DNA from 3 places in the Arthrobacter gandavensis genome. Region 3 is predicted to be linked to each of the others. Evidence: riboswitches for the same ligand, from Rfam matches in the RefSeq annotation. Region 3 holds a riboswitch; each other region holds the start of a gene.
The links. A riboswitch is a leader RNA that binds a small molecule or an ion and turns the genes downstream of it on or off. The one in region 3 is predicted to bind S-adenosylmethionine.
Positions count from the first base shown of each region.

Region 1 (4,944 bases), on a different contig from region 3:
TCGACCTGAGCGCCGGCAAGTTCACGCAGAACTACCAGGGCCTCTACAACTACCACCGTGACACCATGTCCGGCGGAAGCAACTCCAGCACCCTTTCCCGCTACACCCACGTCACCGGCTACAGCACCGACATCACGCAGCGTTCCCTGCGCACCGTGGTGCCGGACCTCGCCTATCCCAGCGGGTACCGGGACTGGGACGCCGCCGCCGGAAAATACGTCGACGCGAAGGTGAAGACACCGGCGTTCTCCTCACCCCGGCCCGAGCAGGTAGGAGTGCCGGTCTACACCCTGCTGGGCGGGTACAACCCCGCCAAACCTGAGCAGACAGTTCTCTATCCGGCTTTCCGCAGCAACTATGGCAACGTGTTCAGCCTTCCCCAGGCGGACACCGCGGCCACCGATTCGACCCGCCGCTGCTGGCTGGAGGTCACCTTCGCCGACGGCCGGGTGGATAAGACGGCCCTGCAGGCGGGTGACGGCGTGAAGCAGTTCAACGTCAACCTGGCCCACACGGACCAGCCCTCAGGGGCGTCGATCTACTGCCGGACCAACGGGATAACCACCAAGCTGGGCAACTCGATTTCGATCGCTGCGGACCAGGAACCGCTGCGTCCCGCCGTCGTTATTGGCCAGGAGGCCGGGTACGAAGCCCTCCGCGCCGTTGAACTGCCGGAACTTGAGGCCAAGCTGCAGGCCGTGGCAGGCCGGCCCGCCCCGGTGCTGGATACCGACGGCGCCGTCCTCCTGGCCAGCTGGAAGGACAACCTGGGGCCACTCACCCCGGCCGCCCGCGCAATTGCCGAATCCGTCCTGGCCCAGACTGAGTCTGCCGCCTCGGTGGACGCATTCATCCAGCTCAACCAGGAACGGCTTGATGCCGCAGATGCGGCCGCGACGGCAGAACTGTTCGCCCTGCTGACCTCGGCCGGCTTCACTGAGAGCCCCACCCAGGTGCTGCCGGCGGGCGGGCGGCTGCTGGTCGACGGCGGCCATTGCCTGGTGCTGGGTGAGGACCTTGGCGTCACCGTGCCCCGGGACAAAACCCTGTGCGCCGATACAGCGTCACAGCGCTGGTTCCAGGACGCACGCGGAGCCATTCACAGCGAACTGCGCCCGGATCTGTGCCTGGTGCCCGGAACACCGGTGAGCACCGCGCCTTGTGCGCGGACCGCCGGAACCCAGGTCTGGATCCAGGAGGCTGACGGACACCTCAAGAGCGCTGTCTCCAGTTACCTGGACTTCTACCGCCACCAGGGAATAGCAGGAATGTACGGGAAGGGGACCGGAGCGAACCAGATCTGGACCGGCCTGGCTGCGGCTGGGAGTCCCGGCATGGCTCTGCTGAGCGCAGGCAGCCTGGCGACCCTCGCCGGCCTGGATTTCGCGGCTGCGTCAACGGATGCGTTTATCCAGGTGAACGGTGCAGCCCTTGAAGCCGGGGATCCGGCTGCGAATGCACAGCTCAAGTCCCTCCTGGCAGCGAACGGCTTTATGGAAAACCAGGAGAGGTTCCTGCCGGAGGGCAGCCGACTGCAGGTCAACAACGGCCACTGCCTGGTGTTGGGGGAGGACCTCGGCGTAACCGTCCCCATCAGCAAGAACCCCTGCGCGGATACTGACGCGCAGCGCTGGTTTATGGACGCCCGGGGTGCCATCCACAGCCAGGCCCGCCCTGACCTGTGCCTGGTGCCGGCAACCCCGGTGAAGGCAGCCCCGTGCTCTCCGGCTGACGGATCCCAGGTATGGCTTCCGGAGGCTGACGGGCACATCAAAAGCGCTGTCTCGAGCTACCTCGACTTCTACCGGGAGAGAGGGTTCGCCGGGATGTACTCGAGGAACGACGGGGCAAACCAAATCTGGACCGGACTCCAGACAGCTTCAAATCCGGGCCTGGCCAGGCTGAATTCGGGCAGCCTGGCCGTGCTGTTCCGGCTGGGACTCGATGCCTAGCTGAGTGCTCAGCGGTGCCCGTCCTGACGCAGGGCGTGCGCCGCTGAGGCGGCGGTTGAATCCGTACCACCGCCGAGATGTGCAGGAACGGAGAGTTTTCCCAAACCGGACCGATCCGCTGCGTCAGATCCTGAGAGTCCCGGCGATGAGGGTAGTGCACTGCCCGCCAACCCAGATGTCTTCCCCGTCAGCTTCAACATGGACGCGTCCGGTTCGGCCAAGGACCGTCCCCTGGGCGGCGACGTACGACGACGGTGCCCGGCCGCTGCCCATCAGCCACTGGGCCACCCCGGCATTGAAACTGCCCGTCACCGGGTCCTCGCAGGGAAGCTCATCGGCGATGAAGGTGCGTACTTCAAACGTGGTGGCGGCGCCGTCGGGATGCGGGCCGATGACACCGACGGCCAAACCGGCCATGGCGGGGTAGTCGGGCCGTACGGCCAGTACCTGCTCTGCCGAGTCGAGCAGCACACCGATCCACTCCGGACCGTTGACCAGCCAGGCGGCATCCCGCAGTGCCTCGCGGGGCAGCCCCAGGCCGGCGGCCACGCGGTCCAGCGCCTCTTCCGCAACAGGTCCGAACCGTGTCAGCGGCGGAGCCGCAAAAGCCAGCAGGCCGGCGTCGTCCGTCTTGATCCGTACCAGGCCGGCTGCTGATTCCTGGACAAGTGTGCCCTCCTGCCGGGGTTTCCCTCCGGCTTCAAGCCAGGCATGGGCAGAGCCAAGGGTGGGATGCCCGGCGAACGGCAGCTCCTCGGTGGGAGTGAATATTCGCACCCGATAGTCCGCCAGCGGATCAGACGGGGGCAGCAGGAAAGTGGTCTCTGCCAGGTTGGTCCAGTTCGCGAACTGCTGCATCCGGGCGGTGGTGAGGCCGGATGCATCGAGAACGACGGCGAGCGGGTTGCCGCCTAAGGGGTCGGGGCTGAACACATCGACCTGGACGAACGGTCGGCTGGTGGATACGGGAGTTTCGGAAGTCACTGTTTGAGCTTAGTGAGGCGCCCGGACCGCGGGCGACTCAGGCGAATGCCGGAACCGCGAGATTCCGGAACGCCGAGCCGTGGAAGACGAGCGGCTCATGTGCGCCGTCGTGGGTTGAGTAGCCGTGCACGCGGAGCAGGACGACGGCGTGGTCCCCGGCCGGAACCTCGTTCTCAACCGACGTTTCAAGCCAGAGGGCGGCCTCATCCAGGAACAGGGCGCCGGTGTCGGCTTCGTGCAGGCTCAGCCCGGCGAAGCGGTCGCCGTCGCGGGAAGCGATCTGGCGGCAGACGCCGTCGTGCCCCGTGCCCAGGATGGACACGCCGATCCGGACCGCAGTCCGAAGCAGCGGCCAGGTGCGGGAAGTATTCTGCACCGCGAACATGACCAGGGGCGGATCCATCGAAACGCCCACGGTGAAGGAAGAGGCCACGATTCCCTGCGGTGCGCCGTCGACTTCGGCGCAGAGCGCTGCGATTCCGGAGGGGAAGCGCCCAAAGGCCTGGCGCAGTGCGTTGGGCTGGAGATCGGTTTCAAGTGTCATGGAGATTCCTCTGCCTGACGCGCAGCCCGCGGCGCAATACCGCGGAAGACGCTGTACTTGCCGGACCGGGAGATCCACCGGAACGGCCGAATCGTCACCTGGAGCACCCCGCTACGGCGAGAGGGTTGCCGTCCAGCCGGCCAGGGCCTGTGGCTGGAACTCTTGATTCTGGCTACCAATCTAGGAGCCATGATGTCCCGGGGCAAACGTCCGTCACATATCGGCAATGCCGGGCAACAGTTCGTAACGGGCGTACTTAACCGGTGGGCGCCCGGATTTGTCCCAGTGCCGCCTACAGGCCGACCCAGTAATTGTCGAGCACGTACCCTTCGGGAAGGTACTGGTTCACCAGACCCACCACATCGTTCCAGTCGCGGTTCATTTTGAAATCAATTCGAACACTGTAGTCCCAGCCACCGTCATGCGGCATGCGCGTCATCGACAGATAGATGTAGCGGCTGATCCTGGCTTTGTCCTCCTCCGTGCAGGACTCGCTGAACCGTGCGGGGTGGGTATCGAGGTGCGGAACATCCGCCGGGTCCACACCACCCTCGTTGCCCTGCTTCGACCGGTCACCGTGATGGTGCATTGAAACGTAGACCGGGAATGGACTGTGATCATCCGGGCCAAGATACTCACCGGCGTAGCTGAGGCCTCCCGCAACCCACGTGGTGTTGTAGTGGTCAGGAACCACCTCCGGGAAGTCCTGATCAATACTTCGCTTCACTCTTGTTCCCGTCTGTAGTGCCCTGTGCTTTGGTGCGGCGGAAGAGGTTCTGCCGCTTTCTCATGTGTAGAGCCTAACGGCACCACCGGCACGCCTTTCCGCGCACGCGGGGCCAGCTATTACAGTGTCCGCATGAGACAACGCTGGTTCAAACAGGTAGACGTCTTCGGCAGCAAGCCTTACCAGGGCAACCCGCTGGCCGTGGTGCTGGACGGGGAAGACCTCGACGACGACGCGATGCTGCAGTTCGCCCGCTGGACGAACCTCTCCGAAACCACCTTTATCCTCCCGGCGACGCAGGAGGAAGCGGACTACCGGGTGCGGATCTTCACGCCGGGCGGGGAGATCCCCTTTGCGGGGCACCCGACGCTGGGAACCTGCCACGCATGGACCGAGGCCGGGAACACCCCGATGAAGGCCGGACTGGTCGTGCAGGAATGCGGAATCGGACTGGTTCCTCTTCGCGTCAACGCCGGTCTGGCCGCCTTTGCAGCGCCCCGGCTGATCCGCACCGGGCCGGTGGAGGAGGGCACCCTGGCCCGGGTAACGGCCGCGCTGGGACTCACTGCGGACCAGATCCGCGGCCATCAGTGGGTGGATAACGGTCCCGGTTGGCTGGGACTCCTGCTGCCCGACGCCGAGACGGTGCTCTCGCTGCGCCCCGACCACGCCGCGATCGGCGACCTGCGCGTCGGCGTGATCGGACCCCAGCCTGAAGCAGCGGAGACGGACTTCGA
Region 1 covers NZ_BAAALV010000001.1:381,766-386,709, reverse strand. The annotation lists gene ABFX29_RS01805 (M66 family metalloprotease) at 1-1,952, shown strand, start outside; gene ABFX29_RS01800 (PhzF family phenazine biosynthesis protein) at 2,076-2,936, opposite strand; gene ABFX29_RS01795 (flavin reductase family protein) at 2,974-3,480, opposite strand; SAM riboswitch class IV at 3,529-3,648, opposite strand; gene ABFX29_RS01790 (hypothetical protein) at 3,773-4,207, opposite strand; gene ABFX29_RS01785 (PhzF family phenazine biosynthesis protein) at 4,340-4,944, shown strand, end outside.
Region 1: linked by a shared signal. The riboswitch ahead of ABFX29_RS01795 (flavin reductase family protein) and the one ahead of ABFX29_RS03290 (LLM class flavin-dependent oxidoreductase) in region 3 are both predicted to bind S-adenosylmethionine.

Region 2 (4,944 bases), on a different contig from region 3:
AGGGCTGATGGCAGGGACATAGTGCAGGCGGCCATTGATACCTCCGAAACCCGAGGGCAACTGGACCGCCTGGTGCTGGCCCTCGTTTCAGCCGTGCTGCTCTCTGCAGTGGTTGCGGCACTCTTTTCCGCTGTTGCTGCACGGGCTGCCATGCGTCCATTGGTCGAGGCGCTGGCGCTGCAGCGCAGGTTTGTCTCCGATGCCGGCCATGAACTGCGCACACCGCTGACCCTGCTCAGTACCCGGGCGCAGCTGCTTCGGCGCCGCTTGGGTGCCCGGACTGCGGAAAACGCGCCGGCGGAACGGTTCGGGCCGGTTGAGCAGAAGTTCGTGGAGTCCGGCCTGGATGAGATCATCGCGGACACGGGAGTACTGACCGGAATCCTGGAGGACCTGCTGGAGTCAGCCGATCCTCGCCGGGCCAGCCCGCCAGAGCCCGTTGACCTTGGTGCGGCGGCGCGGCAGGGTGCTGAGGCCTTCGGCGCCACCATCAGGGACCATGGCCTGCAGCTGAGGCTTGATGTGCCCGGCACTCCGGTCCGGGTCCGTGCCGGGAAAGCAGCAGTGCAGCGGGTGGTCACTGCACTGCTGGCCAACGCGTGCGATTACGCCCGTTCCACAGTTTGGGTACAGGTATCAGCAAACGGGGGTGAAGGTATCCTCCGGGTGTCCGACGACGGCCCGGGCCTTCCCAACGAACTCCGCGGACGGGTGTTTGAACGCTTCGCCTCGGTGCGGGAAACCTCCGGGGGACATACCCGGCACTATGGGCTGGGCCTGGCCCTGGTCGCGGAAATTGCCGGCAGGTTCGGCGGAACGGTGCAGTCTGAACCAAGCCACGGCAGGGGCGCGTCGCTCACTGTGCGCCTGCCGCTGGACTGATGCGGCCCTCTAAGAAACTTCGAAGAAAGACCGGGTTTGATAGAAAACGTAGGTATCCACACTCTGTTTGCGAAGGTGAAAGCAACCATGGAGATTGGCAGCAAAGCCAAGAAGATCATCATCTGGAGTGCCAGTGGCCTGGCAGCTGCCGGCTTGCTGACCGGCACGTTCTTCACGGGCATGGCCGTTGCGGAGAACACCGAGCCCGCGTCGGTTACCTCCGAAGTCGAGGCCGAGCGTCCCGAGCGTCCCGAACGCGGGGAGCACGGAGACTTGCCGCAGGATAACGAGGGCGGGGAATCCCAGGACACGGAATCCCAGGACAACGATTCCCAGGACAGCTCTCCAGCACGTCCGGAACGCCCCGAACGTGACCACGGGCCGGACAGTGACGGTGACCGGGGTGGCTCAGGCCACCGCCACGGGCAACCCGAGAGCGAAGATAAAGCGCCGGCTGAGGATGCTCCGGCCCAAAGCTAGGTGCCGTTCCCAGCCCCTTGCAGCAGCTGGGCCTGCGCAGCTTCCCGGTGTTCGTGCTGGCCCGTGGTCAGCGCAAACATTGCGTAGTTCAAAGGCCCGGCTGCAATCAGGGCATGGCAGCGCTCAGCCAGGCGCGGTTCCGCGATGCCGGCCGCGTCCTGGTAGCGGCGCGCAACAGCGTCGAAAGAATCCGGCGAGATGAGCTGGATATACATAAACTCCAGGGCGGGGTCGCTAACCTTGGCCGTTGTCCAGTCCAGGACAGAGACGATCCTGTCTGCCTCGTCGAGCAGCAGATGCGCCGGGTACAGCTCGCCGTGCGTCAGCACCGTGCGTTCCGGCCACAACCCGTCGTCATCCAGCCACCGCCGCCAGCCGTCGAGCAGTCCCGGATCAACCCGGAACTCGGCCAACGCGTTCTCCAGCCCGTTCGCCCAGTACCCGCGGACCTCTTCCGGCGTCTCAGCCGGGATGCCGGCTGCTGCTGCCGCAGCAGGGTCCATCTCATGCAGGGAAGCGATGAGGTTCCCCAGTGACGTGAGATAACCGCGGGATCCCGGGTCGAAGTGCCAGACCGGCTGGTTGCCCTCACCCATGGTGAGGCCCGGCCGTCCCGGCAGCAGCGGGTAGGCGACCAGGTCCGGCGCCTGGATACGCCAGTCAGGCACGGCCACGGTGAGCCGGGGGCGCACAAAGTTCAGGATGGCTTCTTCACGGGGCTGGTTCGCGGCAACGTCCGGACGCCGGGGCAGCCTCAGCACCCATTCCTTTCCCGTACCGGCCTCAGCGGCAAAGGCCACGCGGTAATCGAGTCCCGCTTCGTTGAATTCGATCCTGTCCGGCTCCAGGTGCAGGCCGCGGGAGGCTGCCAGCGCGCAGACCTCCTCGGAACGTGGCTGGGCTTCCGCGGCCGCCTCAGGGCTCATCATGTCCTTCTCTCCGGTTATCGGTCCCGTGAACGCGCAGGGCCGGTAGACAGTGGGCTGGGTTCAGCGTTTCGCATGCCCGGCGTTTCTGTGAACCCTGGCCTGCTTTACGACGTACGCGCGCCGCGTACGGCTTGTGTCGGCGTATTTCGCTTTTTGGCTTCTTATGACTGCTCGCGACGTTGGACGTCCGCCGAGTGGCAGCAGAGAAGGCCCGGCCTTAGCGTGATGCATGAATCAAGAGTTCCAGCCACGGGCCCTGGCCGGCTGGACAGCAACCCTCTCGTCGTAAGCGGGGTGCTCCAGGTGAAGATTCGGCCCTGCCGCGGGACTTCTCGCAGGGCAAGTACGGCGCCGGGCACTGCCCTCACAGCGGCCAGCGCACCCTTCCCTTCGCGGCCCTGCCGCGATCCTGACCGGAGAGAAACCAAAAATGAAGATCAACCGGAAATTCCTTGCCCTTGCCGCAGTACCCTTCCTGCTCGCGGGCGCTGCCGCCTGCGGCTCAGCCGCGGGTGACGAAGGAACGGTAAGGATCGGCGTCGTTGGCGCCAGTGATCCGTATTGGGCAACCTATGAGGAAGCGGCGGAAGCCGAGGGCATCGACGTCGAAATCATCGACTTCGCTGAGTACACCCAGCCCAATCCCGCGCTGACCGAGGGCGAGCTTGACCTTAACCAGTTCCAGCACATCATCTATCTGGCGCGCTACAACGTGTCCTCCGGTGAGGACCTGGTTCCGGTGGGCTCCACCGCCATCTACCCGCTGGGTCTCTACTCCACGCAGTACGACTCAGTGGAAGAGATTCCCGACGGCGCCACCGTGGCGGTTCCAAATGACGAAAGCAATCTTGCCCGCGGCCTCCTTGTGCTCCAGTCCGCAGGGCTCGTCACCCTAACCGGCGGCGGCAGTGCCTTCTCCACGCTCGATGACATTGATGAGGCCAAGTCCAAGGTGAAGGTCACCACGCTGGAAGCCTCGCTCACGCCCACCTCGCTGCCGGATGTCGCTGCGGCCATCATCAACAACGACTTCGTCGAGGATGCCGGCCTCAGCGCAGCCGACGCCATTGCGCAGGATGACCCCGCCGATCCGAAAGCCATTCCCTACGTGAACATCTTTGCCGCACGTGCGGGTGAGGAAGGGAACGCCACCTACCAAAAGCTGGTGGAGATCTACCAGAACACGCAGACGGTCCAGGACGGTGTGCAGAAAGCATCAGGGAATACTGCCCAGTTCCTGAAGGTGCCCCAGGAAGACCTGCGCACGTCCCTGGATGAGGTGCAGCAGGACATCAAGGCCCTCGGCTAGCAGCGCGACGCCATGGCCCTCATATCGCTGCAAAACGTCACCAAGACGTATCCCGCCCCGCGCAAAGGCAATCCAGCCGTAAGCGCCCTGGAGGACATCAGCCTGGATATAGAGCCGGGGGAGATCTTCGGCATCATCGGGTACTCCGGGGCGGGGAAAAGTACGCTCGCCAGGCTCATCAACGGGCTGGAAAGCTGCACTTCCGGGAACATCACCGTGGACGGCCGGACTGTTTCCGGTGTGCCGGAGAGGAAACTGAAGGACCTCCGCCAGGACATCGGCATGATTTTCCAGCAGTTCAACCTCTTCAGTTCCAAGACTGTGCGGAACAACATCGCGTATCCCCTGCGGGTTGCCGGACGGAGCAAGGCCGAAATAGCCGCACGCACGGATGAGCTGCTGGAGTTCACCGGGCTTGCGGACAAGGCTGACAGCTATCCGGAGCAGCTCTCCGGTGGGCAGAAGCAGCGCGTCGGGATTGCCCGTGCGCTTGCCGCTTCCCCGAAGATCCTGCTGGCGGACGAGGCGACGTCTGCCCTTGACCCGGAAACCACCCAGGAAGTCCTCGCGCTGCTGCGCAGGGTGAACCGGGAACTGGGCATCACCATTGTGGTGATCACCCACGAGATGGAAGTGATCCGGGACCTCGCCACCCGGGTCGCGGTGATGGACGCCGGCAGGATCGTGGAGCAGGGAGACGTCTTCGAAGTCTTCTCCAATCCCCAGCAGGACTCATCCCGAAGGTTCGTTTCCACCGTGGTGCGGGGTGTGCCCTCTGCCTCTGAGCTTCGTGCCCTGCGTTCACGCCATGAGGGCCGCCTGGTCACGCTTTCCTTCCGGGACGGCTCCGCCTCGCAGGCAGGCGTCTTCCTGGAACTCGCGGCCGCCGGGGTGGACTTCGAGCTGGTCTACGGAGGCATCAACGACGTCGCCGGACGGGCTTTCGGTCACCTCACCCTCGCGCTCAAGGGCGGGGATACGACAATCGACACTGCCCTGGCCGCCGTCGGGCACGGACTCAACGTAACGGAGCTGGGCTGACATGGAGGACCTGATACCACTCACCCCGCAGTTGTGGACGGCAGTCGGGGAGACGCTCTACATTGTGGGACTGAGCCTGCTCTTCGGCGGGATAGGAGGCCTCATCATAGGGCTGGGACTGTACACAACCCGGTCCGGAGCGCTTCTGGCCAACCGGGCTGTCTTCGGGGTGCTGAACGTGCTCGTGAACATTTTCCGTCCGATCCCGTTTATCATTTTCCTCGCGGCGGCCCAGCCGCTTGCCCGTTCGGTGACCGGGAGCGGAATCGGAAACAACGCCATCATCTTCACGCTCTCGCTGGC
Region 2 covers NZ_BAAALV010000001.1:73,927-78,870, forward strand. The annotation lists gene ABFX29_RS00420 (sensor histidine kinase) at 1-882, shown strand, start outside; gene ABFX29_RS00425 (hypothetical protein) at 970-1,362, shown strand; gene ABFX29_RS00430 (macrolide 2'-phosphotransferase) at 1,359-2,288, opposite strand; SAM riboswitch class IV at 2,524-2,643, shown strand; gene ABFX29_RS00435 (MetQ/NlpA family ABC transporter substrate-binding protein) at 2,722-3,600, shown strand; gene ABFX29_RS00440 (methionine ABC transporter ATP-binding protein) at 3,613-4,641, shown strand; gene ABFX29_RS00445 (methionine ABC transporter permease) at 4,643-4,944, shown strand, end outside.
Region 2: linked by a shared signal. The riboswitch ahead of ABFX29_RS00435 (MetQ/NlpA family ABC transporter substrate-binding protein) and the one ahead of ABFX29_RS03290 (LLM class flavin-dependent oxidoreductase) in region 3 are both predicted to bind S-adenosylmethionine.

Region 3 (4,944 bases):
ACGCCCAGCTGCAGCCACACGGCCTTGGCGCCGATTGAAATGGCCTGGTCCACGATGTTTCCCACCTTGGCCGAATTCACGAAGCAATCCACAACGTCCACCTGGCCGGGGATGTCCGCCAGCTTGCTGTAGCCCTGCTGGCCGTGGACGGCCTGCCCGGAAAGGTTCACGGGGATGATCTCCATGCCCAGGGAATCCCGGACAAACCGTGAAACACCGACGGCGGGACGGGCCGGATTGTTCGAAAGGCCCACTACCGCCCAGCGGCCCTTGGCCGTGAGCAGCCGGGTAATGACCTCGGGATCATTGAGGTGCACCATGCGGTCTCTCCTTTGAGTCTCTGCAGGGCTCCCACCCTACGCTCAGGGTACAAACGCGGCAGACTGCGGACCTATTCCAGGAAAGCGTCGACGGCGGCGGCCAGGGTCTGGTCATCCAGCCCGTGCCAGCTGCCCTCCAGCAGCTGGAATGACCCCTCGGGCAGCAGCTCGGCAGTCTCACGCGCCCATTCGCGCAGCCGGTCATCACTTCCGGAACTCGCCAGCACCAGCACCGGCACGCGGATTCCGGTCAGGGACCGCACGTCGGTTTCCAGCAGCAGGGTCAGGTCATAGGAGATGGTGTGAGCCGCCGGCTCAAACGGAGCCGGGTCCGAGGCCTCGATGATCTCCGCCGGCACTCCGATGGACTCCTGGAACAGCCGAACGGCTCCTGCCCGGTCACCTGCCGCAACCAGCTCATCCAGCTCAGGGCGGATGTCCGGATCTTCGTCAGTGTCCCCGGTGAGCGGAGGTTCCACGGCGATGACGCTGGAGATGACCGCGGACTCCGAGGCAGCCCGGAGCGCGAGGACGGCGCCGGAGGAGGTTCCCAGCAGATCGGCCGTGCCGCCGGCGGTTTCCACCACGGCCAGCAGGTCGTCCACCTCGGATTCCGGGGTGTACTCCTCCCCGTCCCCGCTCTCGCCCTTGCCTCGGCGGTCATACGTGTAGACGGTGTGGCCTGCGGCCAGCAGTTCGGCAACACCTGCCATCCCCGAGGTGGTCCGGTCCATCATGACGGGATCCACCACCACCAGCGGAGGCCCTTCCCCCCGGCGCTGCCACGCAATAGGCGTTCCGTCGGCGGAAAGCACACGTCCTGAAGCTTCGGCTGATGGATCCATGGGGTTCTCCTTACCTGGAGGCTGGGGGTCCCTCAACGGTAGGAGCGCCAGGGGAGGCGGTCAATGGCCCGCCACGGCTCACAGCTCGGCCGCCCCCCGCCGTCAGGACCTCCGTGACGTCCGCCGTCCCCTGCCCGTAGTCGAAGATGGCGGTGGCAGCGTGCGGCTTGCACACGGCCCTTTCCGCACTGGAGGCAGGTGGGATACCGGCACCTGCACCGTCATCTCGCCTCGGGCACGCGCCCGCTTGGAGGTGACGTTCAGGCTGACCAGACGGGCGTCCCCTTGTTCATCGTGATGACGAGGGAAATACGTCAAGCTCCTAGCCGGTGACGGCGGGGGCCAGGCGGAACTTCGCCCCGCGGTGGTCTGCGGGGAGCTTATCCCCTGCTCCGAAGAGCTTCTGCCGCAGCGTTCCCGGCGCGTATTCCGTGGGGTACGCGCCACGCTTCTGCAGTTCCGGCACCACAAACTCAACCACGTCCTCAAAGGTGCCGGGAGTGACGGCATAGGCCAGGTTGAAACCGTCGACGTCGGTTTCCTCCACCCAGCGGATCAGCTCCTCTGCGACCTCCGCGCCGGAGCCCACCAGACGGGGACCAAGTCCGCCGATTCCGGCACTCGCGGCAATGTCGCGCACCGTCCACGGCTCGCCGTCGTCGTTCACCTTCTGGAAGTTCGCCGCAGCTGACTGGATGGCGTTGGACTTCACGGCGCCCAGCGGCTCGTCGAGGTTGTAGGTGGAGAGGTCAACGCCCATCCAGCCGGACAGCAGTGCAAGGGCGCCTTCGTCGCTGGTGTAGCGCTGGTAGTCCTGGTGCTTGGCTTCGGCTTCCTCGGCGGTGGCGGCAGTGATGATGGTCAGCAGGGTATAAATCCGAACTGAGTGCCGGTCCCGGCCGGCGGCCTCAGCGGCGTCGCGGATCCTGGTGACGGTTGCTTTCAGCTTTTCCGGCGTGGGAGCACCCACAAACACGGCTTCGGCGTTTTCGGCTGCGAAGGCGATGCCCCGCGGCGAGGCACCGGCCTGGTAGATCACCGGGGTGCGCTGCGGGGAGGGCTCGGAGATGTGGATGCCGGGGACCTTGAAGTACTTGCCCTCGTGGTTGATGTCGTGGACCTTGGCCGGGTCGGTGAACACGCCGGTTTCCTTGTCGCGGACGACGGCATCGTCTTCCCAGGAGCCTTCGAGCAGCTTGTAGACCACTTCGAGGTATTCGTCGGCGTGGTTGTAGCGCTCGTCGTGCTCCAGCTGGTCTTCGGCGCCCATGTTCCGCGCCGCGGAGGGAAGGTAGCCGGTCACAACGTTCCAGCCCACCCGTCCCTCGGTGAGGTGGTCCAGGGTAGAGAGCCGGCGCGCGAACGGGTACGGGTGCTCGTAGGCCGTGCCTGCAGTGACGCCGAAGCCGAGATGTTCGGTTACCAGGGCCATGGCGGAGACCAGCAGCAGCGGATCGTTGACCGGCACCTGGGTGCCCTGGCGCAGGGTTGCCTCGTTGGACGAACCGTAGACGTCGTAGGTGCCGAGTACATCCGCGATGAAGATGCCGTCGAACAGGCCGCGTTCGCAGGTCTGCGCCAGGTGCGTCCAGTAACTGAGCTTGGTGTAGTCGGCGGAGCGGTCTTCCGGGTGGCGCCAGAGTCCGGGTGACTGGTGGCCCACGCAGTTCATGTCGAAGGCGTTGAAGCGAATGTGGCGGGCGGGCGTGGTGGCCATGAGGGTCCTTTGCATGCGGGACGCCGCGCAGGGGCGCCGTACTTGCCGCCGGCGGTCTTGCCGGTCGACCGGATCGTCATCTGGGGCACCCCGCTACGGGAGAGGGTTGCCGCCCAACCAGCCAGAGCTTCGCGTTGGGACTCATGATCCTGCGGGTTCAGTATGCGCCGGGCCCCGGGGGTGCACGCAAGCCCCGCCTGTCACGGGGCGTAACGGCCGCCGTCGTGCTCCCCCGCCCAGGCACCCAGCCACCCCTCCCCGAACCATCGAGATGACAGAAACTGCCCGTTTCAGCGCTGTAACGTGCAGTTTCTGCTATCTCGATGGAAAGGGAGCGGGATTCGAAATGTTACGCCGGGACTTGCCGGAAACGGACTCTTGGGCGTTTAGTTGGGTCTTGACCATCCCGAGCGGCTGAGAGACCTGGATCAGTGAAGCCGCAGCAACCCTGGTCGGAGTGCTTCCTCCTTGAGGCACTGCGATAGCGAGGTGGACGTCGCAGGAGGCCGCTAACCCGGCCCAGGACGTTTTCCGTAGGGTGCTACTGCCAGGACCGATGGAGTGTTCACATGACTGCAGTACTTTCCTCCGGCTCCCATGCCGTCTCCGCTGCCCCGCGCACCGCGCCTGACACTGCCCTGTCCGTGACGTTCGACGGCGTTGGCCGCAGCTTCGGCTCCGGTGCAGATGCCCACGTGGTGCTTCGGGACATCAACTTCGAAGTGCGCCCCGGGGAAGTCCTGGCGATCCTCGGGTCCAGCGGCTGCGGCAAGTCCACCCTGCTGCGCGCCACCGCAGGGCTCGACGCCGCTTCCACCGGTCAGGTGCTGATCGACGGGACCGCAGTGCGCGGCATCGACGACCGCTGCGCCGTCGCCTTCCAGGAACCCCGGCTGCTGCCCTGGCAGACCCTGCAGGCCAACGTTGCCATCGGCTTGCCCAAGGGTGTCAGCGCCAGCGAAGGCAAGGCCAAGGTTTCCGAGCTGCTCAAGCTGGTGGAGCTGGACAGCTTCGCCAAGCACCAGCCCCGCGCAGTGTCCGGCGGCATGGCCCAGCGTGCTTCGCTGGCCCGTGCGCTGGCCCGCAAACCCGGCGTCCTGCTGCTGGATGAGCCTTTCGGCGCCCTCGATGCCCTGACCCGTTTGAAGATGCAGGACCTGCTGCTGGACGTGCACCGCGCGGCTCCGGCAACCGTCCTGCTTGTCACGCACGACGTCGATGAAGCCCTGCAGCTCGCCGACCGGATCATCGTGCTGGGCCGCGAACCGGGCAAACCCGGCGCCACCATCACCCAAACCATCACCGTGCCCGGCGCCCGGCCGCGGGACCGTGCCTCGGCCGAGCTTGCCCGAATGCGCGGCGAGCTCCTGGCGAGCCTCGGCGTCGACCGCCACTAAGGCCCGTTTTCCCCTGCCCCCGGTGTCCTGCGGGGCGAATCCGCAGTCCCTCTGTGCCTGCACCCGTGCTTTCCCTGAATTTTTCCGCACCACCCGTCTCGAAGGAATCCCCATGAACAGCCGTTCCAGCTTCTCCCGCCGCCCGCCCCGCTTCTCCCGCCGCCCGCTCACCGCACTGGCAGCCACCGCCGCCGCCCTCACGCTGGCCCTGACCGGCTGCGTGGCCGGAGAGGATTCCTCCGGTGCGGCCGCCAATGACGCAGCCGACGGCGGCACCCTGAACATCGACTTCGCCACGTACAACCCGCTCAGCCTGGTCATCAAGGACCAGGGCTGGCTCGAAGCAACCCTTGAAGAGCAGGGTGTGGAGGTCAACTGGGTGCAGTCCGCCGGGTCGAACAAAGCCAATGAGGCGCTGCGTGCCGGTGCGATCGACGTCGGCTCCACCGCCGGTTCGGCAGCCCTGCTGGCCCGCTCCAACGGTTCGCCGATCAAGACCATCAGCATCTACTCGCAGCCGGAATGGGCGGGACTGCTGGTCTCCCCCGATTCGGATATCACCTCGGTAGCTGATCTGGCCGGCAAGTCCGTAGCCGCCACCAAGGGCACCGATCCGTACTTCTTCCTGGTTCAGGCACTGGAAGAGGCCGGCCTGAGCACCTCAG
Region 3 covers NZ_BAAALV010000002.1:31,274-36,217, forward strand. The annotation lists gene ABFX29_RS03280 (CoA-binding protein) at 1-320, opposite strand, end outside; gene ABFX29_RS03285 (alpha/beta fold hydrolase) at 392-1,165, opposite strand; gene ABFX29_RS03290 (LLM class flavin-dependent oxidoreductase) at 1,488-2,882, opposite strand; SAM riboswitch class IV at 2,916-3,031, opposite strand; gene ABFX29_RS03295 (ABC transporter ATP-binding protein) at 3,452-4,279, shown strand; gene ABFX29_RS03300 (aliphatic sulfonate ABC transporter substrate-binding protein) at 4,392-4,944, shown strand, end outside.